One region of the Mesorhizobium sp. HAY1-8B genome, then DNA from elsewhere that is predicted to be linked to it. Evidence: predicted binding sites of a transcription regulator. Region 1 holds the regulator's gene; each other region holds the start of a gene.
The links. The regulator PhoB, encoded in region 1, activates phosphate uptake and scavenging genes when phosphate is short. The targets are predictions, from matches to a motif close to TGTCATNNANCTGTCAT.

Region 1 (4,224 bases):
GCCTGCCAGTCACCATCTTCCAGTTCGCTCTCAGTCCCTACGAGGAATGGCAGCAGCTGGCCTGGACCGGCGCACTCATAATCACATTGACGGTTCTCGCGCTCAGCATCTTTGCGCGCAGCCTGACCGGACGCAGAGAGGACAAATGAGCCAGATGTTGTCTCCAGACATGACGATCGCCGCCGAGGCGGCGGCCAAGGCCAAGATCGAGGTCAAGAACCTCAACTTCTACTACGGCCAATCGAAGGCGCTGAAGGATATCACGCTGTCGCTGCCTGAGCGCAGCGTCACCGCCTTCATCGGCCCTTCCGGCTGCGGAAAGTCGACGCTGCTGCGCGTCTTCAACCGCATCTACGAACTCTACCCCAAGCAGACCGCCGAGGGCCAGGTGCTGCTCGACGGCCAGAACATTCTCGACCGCTCGCAGGACCTCAACCTGCTGCGCACCAAGATCGGCATGGTGTTCCAGAAGCCGACGCCGTTCCCGATGTCGATCTACGAGAACATCGCCTTTGGCGTCAGGCTCTATGAGAAGATCAGCAAGGCCGAGATGGACGGCCGTGTCGAGCAGGCGCTGAAGCGCGCCGCTTTGTGGACCGAGGTCAAGGACAAGCTCAATGCCAGCGGCCTCAGCCTGTCGGGCGGCCAGCAGCAGCGGCTGTGCATCGCCCGCACGGTGGCGGTGAAGCCGGAGGTCATCCTGCTCGATGAGCCGGCCTCCGCGCTCGATCCGCTGTCGACCGCCAAGATCGAGGAACTGATCGACGAGCTGCAGGCCGACTACACGATCGTCATCGTCACCCACAACATGCAGCAGGCGGCGCGCGTCTCGAAGCAGACCGCCTTCATGTATCTGGGCGAACTGGTCGAGTTCGACCGCACCGAGAAGATCTTCACGTCGCCTCGCGAGAAGCGCACGCAAGACTACATCACCGGCCGCTTCGGCTGATCGCACGCATTACGAGGACCAGGATCATGGCCGAACACACAGTCGCAGCCTTCGACGAGGATCTCGGACAGATCAGCAGGCTGATCAGCGACATGGGCGATCTCGCCGGCTCGATGGTCGGCGGCGCCACCAAGGCACTGCTGAATTCCGACAACGCGCTGGCACAGCGCGTGGTTTCCGACGACGCCATCATGGATGCGCGCCAGCGCGAACTCGACGATCGCGCCATCACGCTGATCGCCAAGCGCCAGCCGATGGCAGACGATCTGCGCCATGTCGTCGGGTCGATCCGCATGGCTGGCGACCTCGAACGCATTGGCGACCTTGCCAAGAACATCGCCAAGCGCGTCGGCACCGTCGGTCTCACCGCAACGCCGCGCGACCTGTCGCATTCCATCGACGCCATGGCGCAGCTGGTGCTGATCCAGGTGCAGGGCGTGATCGAGGAGTATGCGGCGCGCGATGCCGCCGCGCTTGCGAAGCTGCGCGCCGACGACGAACGCATCGACGTCAAATACACCTCGGTGTTCCGCGAGCTGCTGACCTACATGATGGAGGATCCGCGCAACATCACCGCTTGCACGCATCTGTTGTTCTGCGCCAAGAATCTCGAACGCATCGGCGACCATGTGACCAACATCGCCGAGAACGCGTACTATGTCCTGACCGGCACGCAACTGCCCGCCAACCGCCCCAAACAGGACGAGACGGCGATGTCGGCGCCGGCGGCTTGAGCGTTGGAGCGGTTCATCGTTTCGCGGAAACGCCGAACCGCTCTATCTCTTTGTTTCACGCAATTCAGGATGGAAAACCGTTACATATTTTTCCCGGGATTGCTTTAGAGGTGACCAGTCAATGATCGCACCACGCATCATGGTGGTGGAGGACGAGGAGCCGCTCGGCGTGCTCCTCCGCTACAATCTGGAATCGGAAGGCTATCAGGTCGAGGTGGTAACCCGCGGCGATGAAGCCGAAATCCGGCTGCAGGAAAACGTGCCCGATCTTCTGGTGCTCGACTGGATGGTGCCGGCGGTGTCCGGTATCGAACTCTGTCGCCGGCTAAGAATGCGGCCCGAGACCGAACGGCTGCCGATCATCATGCTGACGGCGCGCGGCGAGGAGAGCGACCGCGTGCGTGGCCTTTCGACCGGTGCCGACGATTATCTGGTCAAGCCGTTCTCGACGCCGGAATTCATGGCGCGCGTCAAGGCGCTGCTGCGCCGCGCCAAGCCCGAAGTGCTGTCCAGCGTGCTCAAGGTCGGCGACATCGTGCTCGACCGTGAATCGCATCGGGTCTACCGCAAGAAGAGCGAGATCCGGCTCGGGCCGACCGAATTCCGCCTTCTGGAATTCATGATGCGCCATCCCGGCCGCGTGTTCTCGCGCAGCCAGTTGCTCGACAATGTCTGGGGTGAGACGATTTATATCGACGAACGCACCGTGGACGTGCATGTCGGCCGCCTGCGCAAGGCGGTCAACAATGGCCGCATGCCCGACGTCATCCGCACCATCCGTGGGGCAGGCTACGCGATCCGCGAGGATTAAAGGAGCGCTCAGCCGGCGCGAGTGCGAAAGATAATAACGGCAAACATCAATACGCCCGCGAATACCAGCAAAGATGATGCCGCGACAACGGAAGTCCACGTGGCGAAACATTCCTCGCCTCGCGGAAATGGCCATTCAATTCGCCGTGCCGTTGCCATGTCGAGCGTGCTGTCGGGTTTGCGCATCTGCACCGGTGTCGAACTTTCCACTGTCTCCTGCGTCGGCGTCGCTCCGATCACACGGCATGGATGTCGCGATTGCCGAAGCCGTCGATGGCTTGGGACGCTCAGTCAAGCGGTTGAGACGCGCAGTCACGGCGCCCGGCCGTGCCTTTCCAGAAGTCCAAGGGGTTCCGCGCGGGTTTCAGGCAACGCTCTTTCCAGCACTCCCTCTTGCCTGCACGCCCGGCGCGAAGATCTCCTGATCGACGAAGGTCAGTGCGCGCATGGCGCAGCCCTCGCGGATCAGGGGGAGTTCGTTCGGTTCGGTGTCGAACGAAATCGATTTCGAGTGCTGGCCGCCGGCGGTCTGGGCGATCGCCTCGCGCAATGCCGGCTCGATCAGGTCGAAGGCGGCGGCGCTGACGCCGACCATGGCCACGGGTGCGGGATCGATCAGCGCGAACAGGCTGCCGAGGCCATAACCCAGTGCTTCGCCGGCCTTGCGATAGGCTTCGCGCTCGGGCCCGGCCCGTTCCCGTGCCGTCGTCGCCAGTGCCCGCATCTGCGTGTCGCTGACGTCGGCGACCGGTTCGGTGTCCTCGCCAAGCTGCCTGGCATTGCGCCAGATGGCGTAGTTGCCGGCATAGGCCTCGACGCAGCCGCGCCGCCCGCAGCGGCAGAGCGCGCCGCCTGGCCGATGGATCATGTGGCCGAACTCGCCACCCGACGAATGGGTGCCGGTGAACAGTTCGCCCTTCAGCACCAGGCCCATGCCGATGCCGTGCGACAAAAGGATGGCGATGAAGTCGTCGCGGTAGCGTTCGGGGTCGCGCCAGCGCAGCGCCACCGCCATCATGTTGCAGTCGTTCTCCATGGTGGCCGGGATGCCGAACTCGGCTTCCAGTATGTCGGCGAAGGCGATGTCGGTCTGCGGTGTGATCGGCGACCACAGCATGGCCCTGGCCTTGGTGTCGGTTATGCCCTGGATCGCCAGTGCGATGCGGGCGACGCTGCGCACGTCGATATCGGGATCCTCGAGGCGGCGCCGTACAATGGCGACGCATTCACCGATCAGCGCCTCGCGCGACATGGTCAGCGTGTCCAGCCGGCGCTGTTCCTCTGATATCACCTGGCCGGCATAGTCGATGACGGCGACGGACAGGAAATTCAGCGACAGCACGACGGTCATGATGGCCGCGGCCTCCGGGTTGAGGCCGAGGCCGACCTGTGGCCTGCCGCGTTTGAGCGTACCGGCCTCGCTCGGCTTGCCCTCGGCCAGGATGCCTTCGCCGATCAGGTCGGAAGAGATCGCCGATATGGTCGAATGGCTGAGGCCGGTGGTCGCGGCGATCTCGGTGCGCGAGGGTTGGCCGGCCCGGCGCACGGCCGCAATCACCATGGCGCGGTTGCGCCGGCGCAGATCGTCGTGGCGGATTCCGACCGACATACTTTCCCACATCCTCCCGGTCGCCGCGGTTCTTCCTGCCCCTCGAACACTGCCGGCAACTGGGGCAAATACTGGCAGAAGCGGCTGGTGCTGTCATTTATTTATTGCGGGGCTCGAAAAAA
Region 2 (4,224 bases), 3.6 Mb from region 1:
CAATGGCTGGATCGATGGCGAGAAGGCAATGCTGGAGAGCTTGCTTGCCTTCAAGCGCGCCGGCTGTGACGGTATCCTGACCTATTTCGCGCCTGAGGTGGCGCAGATGCTGAAGGGGTAGCTCGCACCAAACCTGAACAAGGAAGCCGCCGAAGCCCCGCGATGCGGCATATAAGCACCGTCATCTTCGTTTTGAACGATCGTTCCCAGCTGGCTGTCAGGAGCCTTCTGTAGCCCGTTGCGCATCACACGAAACCAATTGCTTTTTGCAAGCAGTTAGGTTAAGCGGCCACTGGTTGCAAATTACATGCGGTTCAGGAGGCAATGATGTCAAAACTTCGTGTCAATGCGTTCACCCTCTCGCTCGACGGTTACGGCGCCGGTCCGGATCAGACTCTTGAACATCCTCTCGGCGTCGGCGGCGAAAATCTGCACAAATGGATGATCGGCACCCGCACGTTCCGCCAGATGGTGCTCGGCAAGAACGACGGGACCACCGACACCGATGACAGCTTCGCGGCACGCAGTTTCGAGAATGTCGGCGCCTGGATCCTCGGCCGCAACATGTTCGGGCCGATCCGCGGCGATTGGCCTGACGACAGCTGGAAAGGCTGGTGGGGCCCCAACCCGCCCTATCACGTGCCGACTTTCGTGCTGACGCGTTACAAACGCGATCCGATCGTCATGGAAGGCGGCACGACCTTCCACTTCGTCACCGACGGCATCCATTCGGCGCTCGAGCAGGCAAAGGTCGCGGCTGGCGGCAAGGATGTGCGGGTTGGTGGCGGCGTTTCGACAATCCGGCAATACCTTCAGGAGAAGCTCATCGACGAGATGCACCTGGCGATCTCGCCGATCCTGCTTGGCACAGGTGAGAATCTGTTCGCCGGTCTCGACATGCTGAAGCTCGGCTACCAGTGCACCGAGCAGGTTGCGACGGCGCTTGCCACGCATGTGATGATCGGGCGGGCGTGACTACAGCTCTTTCTCCCCGTCACTATACGGGGAGAAATGCCCGGCAGGGCAATGAGGGGCGGCGCGGCCTTTGGAGACTAGCGGCAAGCTACCAATAGCAGCGAATTGGGGCTCAATCGCCAACGCTGGCGCCGCCCCTCATCCGCCCTTCGGGCACGTTCTCCCCGTGAACGGGGAGAAGGACAAGGTGCTCAATACTTCTCCGGCACGTAGAGTTCGCGCGGCAATGTCTGGCGCTCGTATTCGGGATTGAAGACGCGTTCCGGCAGCGTGATCTCCTCGTGCGGCACCTCTTCATAAGGCATCTGCTTGAGCAGATGGTCGATGCAGTTCAGCCGTGCGCGCTTCTTGTCGTTGCCCTCGACGATGAACCAGGGCGCCTCCGGAATGTTGGTGCGGGCGAAGGTCTCTTCCTTGGCCTTGGTGTACTGCTCCCAGCGCACGCGCGATTGCAGATCCATCGGCGACAGCTTCCACTGCTTCATCGGATCGTGGATGCGCATCAGGAAGCGCATCTGCTGCTCCTCGTCGGTGATCGAGAACCAGTACTTGACCACGGTGATACCGGAGCGCACCAGCATGCGCTCGAACTCCGGCACGTCGCGGAAAAATTCCTCGACCTGACCGGGATCGGCAAAGCCCATCACCCGCTCGACGCCTGACCGGTTGTACCAGGAGCGGTCGAACAGCACGATCTCGCCACCGGCCGGCAGATGCGGCACATAGCGCTGGAAATACCATTGCGACTTCTCGCGCTCGGTCGGCGCCGGCAGCGCCACGACGCGGCAGATGCGCGGATTGAGCCGCTGGGTGATGCGCTTGATGACGCCGCCCTTGCCAGCGGAATCGCGGCCCTCGAAAATCACCACCAGCTTCTTCTTGTGGTAGGCGACCCAGGACTGCAGCTTGATCAGCTCGGATTGCAAGGTGATCAGGTCACGGAAATATTGCATGCGGTCGATCGAAGGCGGATGCGCGTTCTTGTAGATCTTGGCGATCTCCATCGACAGCGCCGGCTCCGACATTTCGAGCTCATAGTCTTCGTCGAGCGTGTCGGCGAGTTCGGCTTCAAGCCAGTCCTTGGCGGGAGAATTCTGTCTTAGCTCGGTCATATCAGTCGCTCCGCTTGCAAGCCTGTCGGTTCATGTCCGGCACCCCAAACTGCTGGCCCCTAGCCTGGAATGGAAACACCTTAGCCGAATTCAATATAGGCCGGCGGTGACGGTTTTATTGCAGTCCGGGGCGCGACCGCGGCCGTTAAAAGCTCCGCCATGTGTGATCGATCCATCATCATTGCATGGCGACAAGCCGGGCGAATTGTCCTACAAATCCCCGGTCGCATTCCGGGCTGCCCTTCGCGGCACCCCAATTCAACACAATCGCGAGGACTGACATGGAATACCGCACCCTTGGCCGTTCCGGCCTGAAGGTTTCGACACTGACTTTGGGCACCATGACGTTCGGCGGCACCGGCCCCTTCGCCGCGGTGGGCAACAGCGATCTTGCCGAAGCCAAGCGCATGATCGACATGTGCATCGACGCCGGCATCAACCTCATCGACACCGCCAATGTCTATTCGAACGGCCTGTCGGAAGAGATCATCGGCGAGGCGCTCGGCGGCAAGCGCAAGAACGACGTGCTGATCGCGTCCAAGGCGCGCATGCGGATCGGCGGCGGGCCGAACGACGAAGGCCTGTCGCGCCACCATCTGATCCGCGAATGCGAAAAGAGCCTGAAGCGGCTGAAGACCGACGTCATCGACATCTATTTCGTTCACCAGTGGGATGGTCTTACCCCTGTCGAGGAAACGGTGGCCGCGCTCGACACGTTGGTCGCCCAGGGCAAGGTGCGCTATATCGGCTGCTCCAACTGGTCCGGCTGGCAGGTGATGAAGGCACTCTCCATCAGCGACAGCCGTCACCAGCAACGCTTCGTCACCCAGCAGATCCACTATACGCTGGAGGCACGCGAGGCCGAATATGAACTGCTGCCGATCTCGGTCGACCAGGGACTGGGCGTGCTGGTCTGGAGCCCGCTCGCCGGCGGCTTGCTGTCCGGCAAATACCGCCGCGACAGCCCGACCGCGCGCCAGCTCGCGGGCTGGTCCGAGCCGCCGATCCGGGACGAGGATCGGCTGTGGCGGATCGTGGATGTGCTGGTGGAGATCGGCAAGGCTCGCGGCGTCTCGGCGGCGCAGGTGGCACTTGCCTGGCTGCTCGGCCGCCCCGCCGTCTCCTCGCTGGTGATCGGCGCCCGCAACGATGCCCAGCTCAAGGACAATCTCGCCGCGGCTGCCCTGGAACTCAACCCTGAAGAACGCCAGCGCCTCGACGCGGTCAGCCGCCCGCCCCTGCTCTACCCCTACTGGCACCAGCAATTGACGGCAAAGGATCGCTTCGGCCCCGCCGACATGGTTCTCGACCGCAGCGTCATCTGATTCTCTGGCCGAAGCGCGCTTAGCCCTCGATGAAGTGCCAGAGTTGGGGATCGGGTTCGATCTGGCCGCTGAGCACGAAATATTTATAGAGCACGAGCAGGGAGACAGCCTGCTCGTCTCGCTCATTGGAGAATGTCCGGCAATAGGCATTGGCCGCGGCAACAATGCGCTCGGCCTGCGCCGGATGCCGTTCGAAATAGCGCACCTTTTCGCCAAGATCGGCGAAATCCGGATCGAGCGGCACATAGTGGACGTTGGCTTCGAGCCGGCTCTCCGCGAACCACGTCTCGTAGGTCGGCGGCGGCATCAGGCACAGCGAGTTCGAATTCATGATCCATTTGAGATTGGTCGCTACGTCATTGCCCTCCAGCGAGACGATGTAGCGGTAGCGCAAGTGCTGGCGGATGCTGAGAAAGGGCTTGCTGTACTCGGCCGGCGCACTTCGCTTGTGTGAACCTACGTCGCAGAATGGCAGGTCACGCGCCGCGTTCAGGAACCGTGTCCTGATCGGATTGTTGAGATCGCCGCGCCAGATCACGACCGGCAGCTTGTCGGCGAAGGCGACTGCGTCGGCGGGCATGTAGAAGTGGCGGAACTTGTTGAACTTCAGAATGACCGCATTGCCATTGTCGGCACGGATCGGCCGGTCCTTGACGAGCGTCGGCACCTTCGGCAACCCGATGACGTCGCCGAACTCCACGTCGAGAAGCAATGCCGGATCGAAATAGCGGGCAAACTCCTTCAGGTCGTAATAGTACATGCTCGGTTCGAACGGCATCTTGTCGATGCGCACCGCATCCGGGCCAGGCACA
Region 3 (4,224 bases), 6.6 Mb from region 1:
GCGCGCGTCGAAGATGCCCTCGAGGATGGCGCTCATCCGGTCGAGATCGCGGACGATGAAGGTCATGTGGGACAGGCCTTCGATCATTCCGCGGCCTCCCGCTTTTCGTCCACCTTTGTGGGGTGCTCCCGGGCCTCGTACTCGGCGCGCATGCGACGCACGAGGTCGAGTTCGGCCTGGAAGTCGACATAGTGCGGCAGCTTCAAATGCTCGACGAAACCGGTCGCCTGGACATTGTCGGAGTGCGAGATGACGAACTCCTCGTCCTGGGCGGCGGCGACAATGTCCTCGCCGAGTTCGGAGGCACGCAGCGCCCGGTCGCAGAGAGCCATGGCCATCGCCTTGCGCTCGCTCTGGCCGAACACGAGGCCGTAGCCGCGGGTGAATTGCGGCGGCGCCTTGGCCGATCCCTTGAACTGATTGACCATCTGGCATTCGGTGACCCGCACCGTACCGAGCGGCGCGGCGAAGGGTAGTTCGGGAACGTCCAACTCCAGCTCGACCTCGCCGATACGGATCTCGCCGACGAAGGGGTGGTTGCGGGCATAGCCGCGCTGGGTTGAATAGCCGAGCGCCAAGAGAAAACCCTCGTCACCGCGCGATAGCGCCTGCAGGCGGATGTCGCGCGCCATCGGGAATTCCAGAGGCTCGCGGGTGATGTCTCCGGGAACATGATCCTGCGGCATCTCGCCATCCGGTTCGATCAGGCCTTCGCGGGCGAGGATCGCCGAGACGCGCGGCATGGCCTGCGCCTCCGTCTCGCGCTGCAACGGCTCGGCGACATCGGCACCGGCGGCAAGCTCGGGATCGAGCAGACGGTGGGTGTAGTCGAAGGTCGGGCCAAGCAGCTGGCCGCCGGGCAGGTCCTTGTAGGTTGCCGACACACGCCGTTCGACCCGCATCGCGCTGGTGTCGATCGGTCTGGAATAGCCGAAGCGCGGCAGCGTGGTGCGATAGGCACGCACCAGGAAGATCGCCTCGATCATGTCGCCGCGCGCCTGGACGATAGCGAGCGCCGCCAGTTCACGGTCATAGAGCGAGCCTTCGCTCATCACCCGATCGACGCCGAGCGACAGCTGCTCGACGATCTGGTCGAGGCGCAGGGCGGGCACCGAACGGTCGCCGCGCCGGCGGTCGGCGAGAAGGTTGTGGGCATTGGCGATTGCGGCCTCGCCACCCTTTACCGCGACATACATCTTCAAGCCTCCATCGTCTTGATACGTGTCGTGCGCGGAAGGCAGGCTATGCCTTGCGATGTGGCGAGGATGATGTCGACGCCGCGCGGAAAGCGCTTGTTGTTCTGCTTCCACTGCTCGATGAAATGACGCGGCATCTGTGCCGGCGCGATCACGGCGCTGGTTTCGATGCCGGGGCCTTCGAGCAGCAGTGGAGCGCCTGAGGTCAGGTCGCTGACTTGCAGGATCAGCGTGGTCGACCTGTCGGGATAGTCCTGCGTTCCTTGCGCAAAACCGTCGAGCGCCATCATCTCGGCCGGTGTTGCGACAAACGCGAAATGCGCGTCGGCGGGTGTGTTGGCCAGCGGCGCGCCGGTGTGGAAACCAAGCCAGGAGCCGATCGCGGCGGAGGTGTGCAGGGCCGGGTCGAGCCAGAGCGGCGTGTCGTTGTCGCACAGCGCCAGTGCCACCGCGCCTGACGTTGCCGAGAGCGGCGCCGGCGGTCGGGCCAGGGCAGGCAAAGGCTGCACGCTGCCTGGCCGCGCCATCGCATCCATGATTGCGCGGAAGACGGTCTGGGCGTTGAAGACGGGATCGGCGAAGCCGCCCTCGATCGATTGTGCTTGGATATCCATCAGTCTTCTCCGCGAACCATGGTGAAGAAATCCACCTTCGTTGCCGCCGTCTCGGCGCGGCGTTTTTCGTTGGCAGCGGCAAGCGCCGACCGCAGAGGCGCGATCAGCCTGGTCTCGACTTCGGCGCGGCTGGCAGGGTCTTGCCACAGCGCGTCGGCTATTGCCGCCAGCTTTGCCTTCTGCTTGTCGCGACCAAGCGCGTAACAATGGCCGACCTGACCGGACGACAACCGGACGGTGGCGCGGGTGACGGTCGCCTCGCCGACATTGAATGGCGCGCCGCCGCCGCCGATACGGCCGCGCAGCGTCACCAGCCCGGTCTCGGGGCCACGCAGCAGTTCGGCTTGCGAAGGCAGGCCGGCCTCATTCCAGAGCCGGACGATGTCGTCGCCGCTCGATTGCGCCAAAGTCGCCATGGCGGCCTTGCGTTCGGCCTGGTCGCGGGCTTCCTGTCCTCGCATCAGCAGCATTCCTCTTTGCCAAATTTGTCTATTGATATAGACAACTATACAAATTATACATATTACCTAACGCGAGTCCATGACGCGTGGATGACAGGCGATGGAAGGCGGGGGGCAAATTCATGATCGGACGACAGGAAGCCGACAGTATCGAACGGCGCAGCGGCGTCTCGCTGTGGCGTCAGATCGCCGACAGAATCCTGCAGGCGATCGCCATCGGCGATTTCGCCGAGAATGCCGCGCTGCCGCCGGAGGTGGCGCTCGCCGAGCGCTATGGCGTCAACCGTCACACGGTGCGCAGCGCCATATCGGCGCTTGTGCAGGAAGGCGTGCTGCGGGCCGAGCAGGGGCGCGGCACCTTCGTCTTGTCGCGCAAGCGGCTGTCCTATCCGATCGGCGCGCGCACACGCTTTTCGACAGGCCTGCAAGGGCAGACGTCGGAACGGCATATCGTGCTGCTCGCCTCATCGGTCGAGCCGGCCAGCCAGCGTGTCGCCGAGGGGCTTGGCCTGGCGAGGGGGGCTGAGGTGATCAGGTTGGAGACCCGGGGCGAAGCCGATGGACGGCCGGTGTCGCGCGCTGCCGGATGGTTCGAGGCCAAGCGCTTTGCCGGCATCGACAAGGCGATGGCTGACACCGGCTCGATCACCGCGTCGCTGGCTCGTTTCGGCATAGACGACTATCTCCGCCAATCGACCATGCTGTCGGCGCGCCACGCCGATGCGGCCGACCTAGCCGACCTCGATCTGCAGCCCGGCGCCATCGTGCTGGTGACGGTCGCCGTCAACGTCACGCCAGACGGCCAGCCGATCCAGTTTTCGGAATCGCGCTTTCCGGCGGAACGGGTGGAACTGAAACTGTCGGCGCTGTGAGTCGGCGGCGGCCGGCTACCCCACCTCGATCACAGCCTTGATCAGTCCGGATTTTTCATGTGCCCAGCGGGCGAGATCGCGCGGCGTATCGGCAAGCGATGTGCGGTGGGTGACGAGCTTGGCCAGTGGCACGGCGCCGTTGCGGATCGAGGCGGCGACATGGTCGAAGTCGGCGCGCAACGCATTGCGGCTGCCGATCAATGTCATTTCACGTTTGTGGAATTCGGGGTCGGAAAAGACGATGTCGTCCTTGACGACGCTGACCAGCACCAGTGTGCCGCCATGGGCGACATGAGCGAAGGCCGACTGCACCGATTGGGTGTTGCCGGTGGCGTCGAAGACCACATCGAAGCCTTCGCCTGATGTCGCCTCCCTGACCAGATCCGAGACTGGGCCACGTGACCCGTCAAGAGCCTGGAAGCCAAGTTCGTTTTCGGCGAAGGCCAGCCTTTCACTGCTCATGTCGAGCAGTGTTACGTCGAGCCCGGCGATGCGGGCGAAGATGGCGGTGCCGAGGCCGATCGGGCCAGCGCCGATGACCAACGTGCGGGCACCGGTCTCGCCCCGCGCACGCCGCACGGCATGCGCGCCGATGGCGAGGAACTCGACGGCGGCGGCATCGGCCAACGACAGGCCGTTTGCCGGATAGAGATTCTGCGCCGGGACCAGGATGCGTTCGCACATGGCGCCGTCGCGATGGACTCCGAGCACCTCGATCCTGACGCAGCAATTGGGCTTGCCGTGCCGGCAGGCGATGCACTTGCCGCAGGACAGATAGGGGTTGATGACGACCGGCTCGCCAACGGCAAGCTCGACACCTCCGCCGGTCTCGACGATCGTTCCCGACACTTCGTGGCCCATGATGCGGGGATAGGCCAGGAACGGGTGCTTGCCTTCGAAAATGTGGTAGTCGGTGCCGCAGATGCCGACATGGCTGACCGCGACCAGCGCCCAGCCGGCGGGCGGGGCGCCAGGCGCCGGGCGGTCTTCCAGGACAAGCTCGCCGGGCGAGCGGCAGACGACGGCTTTCATGTTTCAATCCAGTCCTTAATGGAATCGCCGGCCCGGCGGTCAAGTCGGG
Region 4 (4,224 bases), 5.0 Mb from region 1:
TCGAAAGGACCGCCGGCAATGTCGGTCGCGGCCGAGACATCGACGATGCTGATTTCGCGGTAGAGTGATGTATCGCCCTTCAGGCCCTGGCCGTTGCCGCTGTCGCGCGCCAGCATGAGGAACGCCGTGTCCGACAACGCCACGATCTCGCTTTGGGCGGCGACCTTGGTCTTGCCCTTGGCGTCCTTGAACACAGGCAGCGGCACGACATATTCGTGCGCCAGCTTGAGATGGGCGAGATCGGAGGCGTCATAGACCAGCGCCCGTGTGTTCTGCCGGGTCGAAGGTGAATCGCCGCCGTCCTGCCTGGTCGCCGACTGCAGCACGGCGATCAGGAACTTGCCGTCCGGCGTCATCGCCATGCCTTCCAGGCCCTGGTTGTTCTGGCGGCCGGTATCGGGATCCTTCGGATCGGGTTCGGCGGCACCTGGACCGGGATTGTCAGAAGAGAAGTTCGGCGCGCCCTTGCGCATCGGCACCAGCGCCGCCGGCGGTTGGGTCGCCGACATCAGACGGCCTTGCGCGGAGAACCGGTAGATATTCGGGCCATATTCATCGGAGATGAACATCGAACCGTCGGGCAGCCGCACGATCGCCTCGTTGTCTAGGGCGAGCTTGCCGTTCGTGGCGGCGGGCAGGATCGGCATGTCGCCAGCCGCGGCACGCACATCCGACAGCGGATCGAGGCCGCTGGCATCAGTGCCCTTGTCGTCGGTGAGCAGCAAGGTGTCGGCAAGCGTTGCCTTCACGCCTGTCTGCTCCTGGCCAGCGGCACCCGGTGCTGTCGGCGTGAATTCGATGTCGATGGTGTTGAGGCGCGGCCGGTAGTCGGTGGTGCCGGCGACATTGTAACCGCGATCCGGCAGCAACCAGAGCGAACCCTTGTAGGTGCCCGCGTCATGCGTCCAGCCGGCGGCGTCGATCGACATGCCGGAGCCTGAGCCGAACGTCTCGCCGAACTTGTCGCGCTGTGCCGCCGGGACGCGACCGACGCCAACCAGGCCCTTGTTGACAAAGCTGGTGGCGCCGACGGTCGCGGTGCTGTCGGCGAGCGCCGGCGTCAAGGCGGTGAACAAGGCCAGCGCGACGCCGAGCGAGACGGTTCGGTGCAGGTGTTTCATGGATAGTCCTCTTGGTGACGGATGTGCCGGAGCGGCCGAAGAACGAAAAAGCTCAAGGAGGCGGCACATCGATGATGCCGCGCGCCGTCCCCCCGAAAGCGGTCTACGGCGCGAACATGATGCTTGCGTGACAGCGCGACACGTATGCCCGCCGGCGTGTTCATTGCCCTGTGAGGACATGCGCTCGAGGCGAGAATTTGATCACTGCCGCATCCATTTGGGTAGGCAAGCGCAGTACTAGACACTTATGTACAGCGCGTATATGGTGCGGCTTCTGACGGACCGGGAGGAAAGCCTTGAAGCCGCATTATCGCGCAGTGGTCATCGGGGGTGGGGTGGTCGGCGCCTCGGTGCTCTACCATCTGACGCGATTCGGCTGGTCCGATGTGGCGCTGATCGAGCGCGCCGAATTGACGGCCGGTTCGACCTGGCATGCGGCGGCCGGATTTCATGCGCTCAATGCCGATCCCAACGTCGCGGCGCTGCAGGATTACACCATCAATCTCTATCGCGAGATCGAAGCCGAGTCCGGCCAGGACATCGGCCTGCACATGACCGGCGGCGTCAATATCGCCAGCGACCCCCAGCGCTGGGAGTGGCTGAAATCGGCCTGGGCGGTGTTCCAGTCGGTCGGCATCGAAAGCGCGCGGCTGGTGACCCCGGAAGAGATCAAGGCGATCTGCCCGATCGTCGACGTCGCCGGCGTACTCGGCGGCCTGCATGATTCCAACGAAGGCCATCTCGACCCCTACGGCACAACACATGCTTATGCGGGCGCCGCGAAGAAGCGCGGTGCCGAGGTGATCCTGCGCAACCGTGTCGTCGAGTTGAAGTCTCGCGCGGACGGCCACTGGGACGTCGTCACCGAACAGGGCACAATTGTCGCCGAGCATGTCGTCAATGCCGGCGGGCTGTGGGCCAAGCAGCTCGGCCGCATGGCCGGCGTCGACCTACCGGTGACGCCGATGGAGCACCACTATTTCATCACCGAGGACATTCCCGAGATCGCGGCACTGGACCGGGAAATCGGCATCGCCGTCGACCTCGACGGCTTTTCCTACCTGCGGCAAGAGCGCAAGGGCGTGCTGCTCGGCGTCTATGAGCAGAACCCGAAGCATTGGAACATGGACGGCGCGCCTTGGGATTACGGGATCGAGTTGATCCCGGAAGACATCGACCGCATCAGCCCGGAACTCGCCAAGGCGCATGAGCGCTTTCCCTGTCTGGCGAGCGCCGGCATCCGCAAATGGGTCAACGGCGCCTTCACCTTCACGCCGGACGGCAACCCGATCGTCGGACCGGTGCGTGGCCTGAAGAACTACTGGGTCGCCTGCGGCGTCATGGCGGGCTTCAGCCAAGGCGGGGGCGTCGGCAAATCGCTGGCCGAATGGATGATCTACGGCGAGCCGCAGGCCGACATTTTCGGCATGGACATTGCCCGCTACGGGGCCTTCGCCGCCAATCGCGAATATCTGAAGCAAACGACGCGGCAGTTCTATTCGCGCCGTTTCGTCATGACCTTTCCCAATGAGCGCCTGCCAGCCGGCAGGCCGCTGAAACGCTCTGGCGCCTATGACGGCATGAGTGCCGCGGGTTGCGAATGGACGGCATCGTGGGGGCTGGAAATCCCGGCCTATTTCGCGCCGATGGGTTTTCGCGAGAACACCACGCTCAAGCGCTCCAACGCCTTCGACATCGTCGGCGACGAGGCGCTGCAAGTCCGGCGTGCCGCCGGCCTCGTCGATATCTCGGCCTATTCACGCTATGCGGTGTCCGGCGCGGATGCGGAGGCATGGCTCGACCGGCTGCTGGCCTGCAAGCTGCCGACGGCGGGACAGGCGCGGCTGGCGCCGATGCTCGGGCCGGACGGACGGCTGAAGGGCGACCTCACCGTGATCAATTGGGGCAGCAGTGACTATTGGCTGATGGGTTCCTACTATCTCAGGGAATTCCACATGCGCTGGTTCGAGAGCCAGGCAGCAGAGGGCGCCGCGGTCACCGACATTTCCGACGCGACGGGCGGTTTCCTGCTGACCGGGCCGAATGCGCGGAAAATCCTGGAGCGTACAACACATCAGGACGTCTCCGTCGCCGCACTGCCGTTCATGGCGTGCGGCGCGTTCGACATCGGCATGGTGCGGGCGCGGGTTGCCCGCCTCTCTATCGCCGGCGAGCTCGGCTTCGAGATCAGTTGCCCGGTTACCATGCATGCCACGCTGCGTGACACGCTGCTCGCGGCAGGCGAGGATCTTGGTCTCGCCGAGGTCGGCTACTACGCGCTCAATGCGCTCAGGCTGGAGAAGAGCTTCGGCATCTGGTCGCGTGAATTCACGCAGGGCTACACGCCAGGCCAGACCGGCCTCGACCGCTTCATCGCCTTCGACAAGGGCGATTTCGTCGGTCGCGAGGCGGCGCTGAAGGCGCGCGAAGCCGGTGCCGTCCAGCGGATTGTGACGCTGGAGATCGATGCGCTCGATGCCGACGCCAGCGGCTTCGAGCCGGTCTGGCACGGCGGCCGGCGCGTCGGCTTCGTCACTTCGGGCGGTTTTGGCTACACGATCGGCAAGAGCGTCGCGCTGGCGTTGGTCGACGACGATTTTGCCGAGGAGGGGACGGCGCTTTCGGTGCACATTGTCGGCGTCGAACGGCCGGCACGGATCATCGCGGCCTCGCCCTACGATCCCTCGGGCAAGGCGATGCGGCAATGAGGAGGATTTTCGATGGTCGATGACGCGGCACGAGACAGCAGGCGCGAACGCCGGCGCGGACGCACGGGCGAAGCCGGCAGCGAAAGCAGCCGCCGACCCAATTACCGGTCGCTGAAGAACCCGTTCCTGCCGCAACCGATCTTTTCCGACGACCAGGTCGCCGCCATCCACGACACGGCGCTGCGGGTGCTGGAAGAGCTCGGCATCAAGGTGCTGCTGCCGCAGGCACGAGAGCTTTTTGCCAGCGCCGGCGCCCTGGTCGACCCGGACACCGACATGGTGCGCATCGGCCGCGACATGGTGGCGGCGGCACTCGCCTCGGCGCCGAAATCGATCCAAGCGCAAGCCGGCGACCGTTCCCGCGATCTGACGCTGGAACTCGGATCGATGACCTT

Region 2: the regulator PhoB is predicted to act here: its motif matches at 2,250-2,266, upstream of ppk2 (polyphosphate kinase 2).
Region 3: the regulator PhoB is predicted to act here: its motif matches at 2,351-2,367, upstream of phnF (phosphonate metabolism transcriptional regulator PhnF).
Region 4: the regulator PhoB is predicted to act here: its motif matches at 1,238-1,254, upstream of AC1VON_RS25385 (esterase-like activity of phytase family protein).

What each region holds. Positions count from the first base shown of each region.
Region 1 is NZ_CP200321.1:285,464-289,687, reverse strand. Features, by position in the region: gene pstA (phosphate ABC transporter permease PstA) at 1-149, shown strand, start outside; gene pstB (phosphate ABC transporter ATP-binding protein PstB) at 146-949, shown strand; gene phoU (phosphate signaling complex protein PhoU) at 976-1,683, shown strand; gene phoB (phosphate regulon transcriptional regulator PhoB) at 1,805-2,494, shown strand; gene AC1VON_RS01400 (hypothetical protein) at 2,503-2,703, opposite strand; gene AC1VON_RS01395 (ROK family protein) at 2,858-4,102, opposite strand.
Region 2 is NZ_CP200321.1:3,876,770-3,880,993, reverse strand. Features, by position in the region: gene hemB (porphobilinogen synthase) at 1-121, shown strand, start outside; gene AC1VON_RS18155 (dihydrofolate reductase family protein) at 328-975, shown strand; gene ppk2 (polyphosphate kinase 2) at 1,167-2,087, opposite strand; gene AC1VON_RS18145 (aldo/keto reductase) at 2,369-3,412, shown strand; gene AC1VON_RS18140 (glycosyl transferase family 90) at 3,432-4,224, opposite strand, start outside.
Region 3 is NZ_CP200321.1:6,926,795-6,931,018, reverse strand. Features, by position in the region: gene fosX (FosX/FosE/FosI family fosfomycin resistance hydrolase) at 1-87, opposite strand, end outside; gene AC1VON_RS33300 (carbon-phosphorus lyase complex subunit) at 84-1,196, opposite strand; gene phnH (phosphonate C-P lyase system protein PhnH) at 1,199-1,810, opposite strand; gene phnG (phosphonate C-P lyase system protein PhnG) at 1,810-2,271, opposite strand; gene phnF (phosphonate metabolism transcriptional regulator PhnF) at 2,394-3,143, shown strand; gene AC1VON_RS33280 (zinc-binding alcohol dehydrogenase family protein) at 3,159-4,175, opposite strand.
Region 4 is NZ_CP200321.1:5,285,141-5,289,364, reverse strand. Features, by position in the region: gene AC1VON_RS25385 (esterase-like activity of phytase family protein) at 1-1,121, opposite strand, end outside; gene AC1VON_RS25380 (GcvT family protein) at 1,418-3,829, shown strand; gene AC1VON_RS25375 (trimethylamine methyltransferase family protein) at 3,842-4,224, shown strand, end outside.